DNA from 2 places in the Peribacillus sp. FSL K6-1552 genome. Region 2 is predicted to be linked to the other one. Evidence: predicted binding sites of a transcription regulator. Region 2 holds the regulator's gene; the other holds the start of a gene.
The links. Region 2 encodes NrdR, which represses ribonucleotide reductase genes. Its sites were predicted from a motif close to AACACNATATATNGTGTT; they were not measured.
Positions count from the first base shown of each region.

Region 1: NST21_RS18975 (vitamin B12-dependent ribonucleotide reductase) is a predicted target of NrdR. The motif match lies at 1,434-1,451, and genes of this name have one in related genera.

Region 1 covers NZ_JBBOST010000001.1:3,956,329-3,958,742, forward strand. Annotated here, with positions in the region: gene NST21_RS18975 (vitamin B12-dependent ribonucleotide reductase) at 1-1,285, opposite strand, end outside; gene NST21_RS18980 (lipoate--protein ligase family protein) at 1,675-2,414, opposite strand, start outside.
Region 2 covers NZ_JBBOST010000001.1:4,328,820-4,331,233, reverse strand. Annotated here, with positions in the region: gene speD (adenosylmethionine decarboxylase) at 348-728, shown strand; gene nrdR (transcriptional regulator NrdR) at 987-1,448, shown strand; gene NST21_RS20855 (replication initiation and membrane attachment family protein) at 1,513-2,414, shown strand, end outside.

The DNA of each region.
Region 1 (2,414 bases), 370 kb from region 2:
CACGGACTTTGCGGCCCATTTTTTCCCACTCGCGTACATCACCGACATTGTGCCATTCTTCATTATAAATCGCCATTTCTTCAGCATTATAGCTTTCAACATCCGGGAAACGCAATTCATATTCGCCATCTTGTTCGGCAGCTTCCATAAATTCCCTAGTCAAGCAAATCGAGATATTGGCGCCTGTTAGAAAATCGGCATTATGGACACTGTACGTTCCGCCTGTACGAACCTTTTCCTCGGCCTCTCTAATGATTTTCTCGCTAAATCCGCCTAAACCCGGAATCTCTTTATAGTTGATAATACCTTGGTACATAGCCGTTTCCTGTTCGGTATGCGGAGTGAATTTTAATTTATCTGTAGCGTACTTTTTGATGGTTTCATCTTTTGTGTTTTCCACTAAGTAGCGAAGAATCCGTGGATTTTGCATTTTCGAAATAATGAACTCAGCAATATCTGGATGCCAATCCGCAAGCATAATCATTTGTGCACCGCGTCTGCTTCCGCCCTGTTCAACAAGATGGGTCAATTTCGCAATATCATCAAGCCATGAAACTGAACCGGAGGATTTTCCATTTACCCCTTTTGCCAACGTATTTCTTGGACGAAGTGTCGATCCGTTCGTACCTACACCGCCTCCGCGGCTCATGATTTCCATGACTTGCTTTCTATGTTCGGAAATTCCTTCGCGTGAATCCGGAACAAATGGCATTACATAGCAATTAAAATAAGTAACATCCGTGTTAGAACCGGCTCCATATAATACACGTCCTGCTGGGACAAAATTAAGGTTCTTTAATTCTTCATAGAACTTATTGAACCATTCCGTTCTTTTTTCTTCAGTCTTTTCCACTGAAGCCAATCCCGTTGCATTACGTTTTGCAATTTGTTCATAGTATATTTCAAGCGGCTTCTCAATGATATCAAGCGGTCGATTTACAATCCCCGTTTCCACTTCTTCCGGGTTATCTAATGCTCCGCGGAATTCATTATCCACTAATACCTTAGCTTTTTTCGTTTCCCAATCTATTTCAACGATGTAACCAAGACCCCGTGCAGGGAATTTCGGATCTTCCTTAATCGTCAATACTACAAAATCGCCAGTCGAGAGCGTAATTTTTTCAGTATCCTTAAAAGAATAGCGGTCAAGCATAACTAGACGGGACACGCCTTTATGCGTCATTTTCATATCAGCTGTTACAGGATGGACCTGGGGAAATAAAGAAATATCCTTATTCAACCTTTCTAGATCAACCTTTAAAGCTTCTTTTATTACAACCGACATAATTCCCTCTCCTTTATATGTTTCAAGATCCGTTCTTGCTGCAAAAATCTATATGTAGTCTTACATGTCCGTTTCGCTTAACAAGTTACCCTAAATTTATCATAGCGAAACTTAAAAATCAATATATAGTGTCGTAATAAATATTCCGACTACTATATATTGTGTTTGTGTTGATTAACTTTTAATTTTGTCAAACGATAAATCAATTAATATAGTTAGTAAAAGGGAGGAAAATGTCGATTTATAATAATTTTTCATCAGATTTCAATTAATTTGAACCTTGCTTTTTCCCTGTCCTTGTTAGTGCTTATCGTTGCAAGGAAAAGCTTATTTGTTTGCAAAAATCTGAAAAAACATTTTTATTATCTGTTCTAATTATCCTGCTTCTTCTATCTCAAAAAATTCCATTCATCGCTTTCATATTTGCTTTCTGCAATGGCTTTCACTTCCTGCAATTGCTGTTCAGTGAGGACGTATGGCTCTAATTCAATCGAAAGTCCATCGGCAAAACCTTTTTCAAAAGCATCTTTTGCTTCTGGGATGGTAATCTTTCTTCCGGCAATGTCATTTATGGCCACGGCTTTGTTTTTTAAGTTTTTTTGCATTCTCTCTTTAACCCTGTCATTTGAGAATTTAAATACGCTAAAGAGCTTTTCATCATCAAGTTCAAGTAAAATGGCCCCGTGTTGAAGGATGACGCCCTTTTGCCTTGTTTGTGCACTGCCAGCTACCTTACGGCCCTCAACGACCAATTCATACCAGCTTGGCGCATCAAAACAGACGGAAGACTTGGGTGCTTTTAAAGCCGCTTTCTCCTGATCGGTTCGAGGTACAGCAAAATAAGCATCCAATCCAAGATTCCTGAACCCCATTAATATCCCTTCAGAAATAACTCGATATGCTTCAGTAACAGTAGTAGGCATTCCCGGATAGGATTCTGGGACAATTACGCTATAAGTCAATTCATGTTCGTGCAGTACAGCACGTCCTCCTGTTGGTCTGCGAACAAAACCGAGGCCCTGCCTTTTAACTTCTTCTATATCAATTTCAGATTCTGCCTTTTGAAAATAACCAATCGACAATGTAGCTGGGTCCCAACCATAAAAGCGTATAATCGGTGGTATTTCCC
Region 2 (2,414 bases):
TTATTTTTAGCGAATTTTTAATTCTATTTTTAGCGGTTTATGTGAAATTTTTTTTGCGAAGTGATAAACTGCTATGAAATGATTCAAAGGGCAAGGACTCCATTAAGAAAGCCCTTACATTTTTTTCGTATAAACATTATCTTGCCAAAAATTCAAAATGGCAGTTGCAAAAAAAAATCAAACAATATATACTATGAATCGTGAACTTCTTCAAAAGAGAGTTTGCATGATGGCTACTTAAAGGGTTAGGACCTCTTTGGACTAACTTTCCCCCGTGGTAGTTGTTAGAAGTTATGTAATTTTTAATCATGGTAAGGGGGAAGCATAAAATGGAAACAGCTTACACTATGGAAACAATGGGTAGACATGTCATTTCTGAACTTTGGGGTTGTGACTTTGAAAAACTGAACAATATTGATTTGATTGAAAAGATTTTTGTTGATGCTGCCTTGAAGTCAGGTGCAGAGGTTCGCGAAGTAGCATTCCACAAGTTTGCTCCACAAGGAGTAAGTGGGGTTGTCATCATTTCTGAATCACATTTAACGATTCACAGTTTTCCAGAACACGGCTATGCAAGCATTGATGTCTATACATGTGGTAATTTGGATCCGAATATTGCGGCAAACTATATTGCTGAAGCTTTGAATGCGCAAACACGTGAAAACATTGAACTTCCACGTGGATTAGGTCCGGTACAAATGAAAAAAGCCAATATAAGTGCCCTATAAAAACGTATACACAGAGATGCCATGGGTGCATCTCTTTTTTAATGCAATAAATTAGCAAGCCCGCTTTAAACTAAAGATTGTGACTAGTAAAAAGCATAAAGACTCTGATAACGCTCCTTCAAAAAAGTGCCTACTGTTGGAAGTTACACTTTTTACTTGTACTGGTTGTTCCTTTTAATATAAGATTGAGATAGAAAAGTAAATCCTTGGGGAACATTTAGATAGGGGAGTCCTACATAAAATACGGAGCTGATAATGATGAAATGCCCATCATGTCAATATAATGGAACAAGAGTGCTCGATTCCAGGCCAGTCGATGAAAGTAAATCGATTCGACGACGCCGTGAATGTGAGGCATGTGGTTTTCGATTCACGACATTTGAAAAGGTAGAGGAAACGCCGCTGATTGTAGTGAAAAAAGGCGGGACACGGGAAGAGTTCAGTCGTGATAAAATCCTACGTGGCTTAATCAGGGCCTGCGAAAAACGTCCAGTTCCACTAAAGGAATTGGAGCAAATTACCAGTTATGTAGAAAAGGAATTACGCAACCAGGGCATCGCAGAAGTGAAAAGTGACAATGTCGGCGAAATGGTGATGGACAAACTGGCAGAAGTCGATGAGGTTGCCTATGTTAGATTCGCTTCCGTATATCGACAATTTAAAGATATTAACGTCTTTATTGATGAATTGAAAGATTTAATAAATAAAGAAAGAAAGTAGAGCTGAAGATTTACTTTGGCTCTTTTTTCACTACATCTTTTGAAAGGTTTGAATGGAGATGTCAATGCATTGGCAAGAATTGCTCCCAGCGGATTCATACTTGGTTTCATCTGCGGGGCTGCTTCATGATTATGATCGGAAAATACTAACCCGACTATATCAACCTCTTATTGGACCGATCTGTATTAGCCTATACATGACGTTATGGAGTGAGTTAGAGGAAAATCGGCTCTGGTCGGAAGCTTCCTCACATTATCAATTAATGAATACAATTGGCCTTAAATTAGGCGATATCTACGAAGCACGCCTTTTGCTTGAGGGAATCGGACTGCTGAATGTGTATAAGAAATCGAAAGAAGATACGAAGGAATTTATTTACGAATTAAATTCGCCGCTGTCCCCTCAACAGTTTTTCACTGATGGTATGCTGAATATATACTTATACAAAAAAATTGGCAAAGTACAATTTAACCGGTTAAAGAGATTCTTTTGCGATGATCACATTTTAACGGATCAGTATGAAAGTGTGACAAAATCTTTTGCAGAGGTGTTTTCATCAGATCATTTGGACTCCTTGTATGTAACAGATGAAGCGAAAAACGAATGGAAACCTTTGCCCGAACAGCAATATATCAATCGAGCGGATGGAGTCGAGCCATCGGGATTTGACGGCTTATTTGATTTTGACCTTTTGTTAGCCGGAATAAAATCATCAATCGTGCCGAAAAAGGCCTTTACTCCGAAAATAAAAAGTACGATTGCCAAACTTGCCTTTTTATATGGCATTGATCCGCTTGAAATGCAAAAACTAGTTATGGATGCCGTTTCATTGGATGATGAGATCGATGAGGAAATATTAAGAAAGGCGGCAAGGGACTGGTACCAAATCGAGCGACAGGCCGATATGCCTTCCCTTGTCAATCGCGTGCAGCCGATACGTGAACGAACACAAAAAGAAGAACCGAA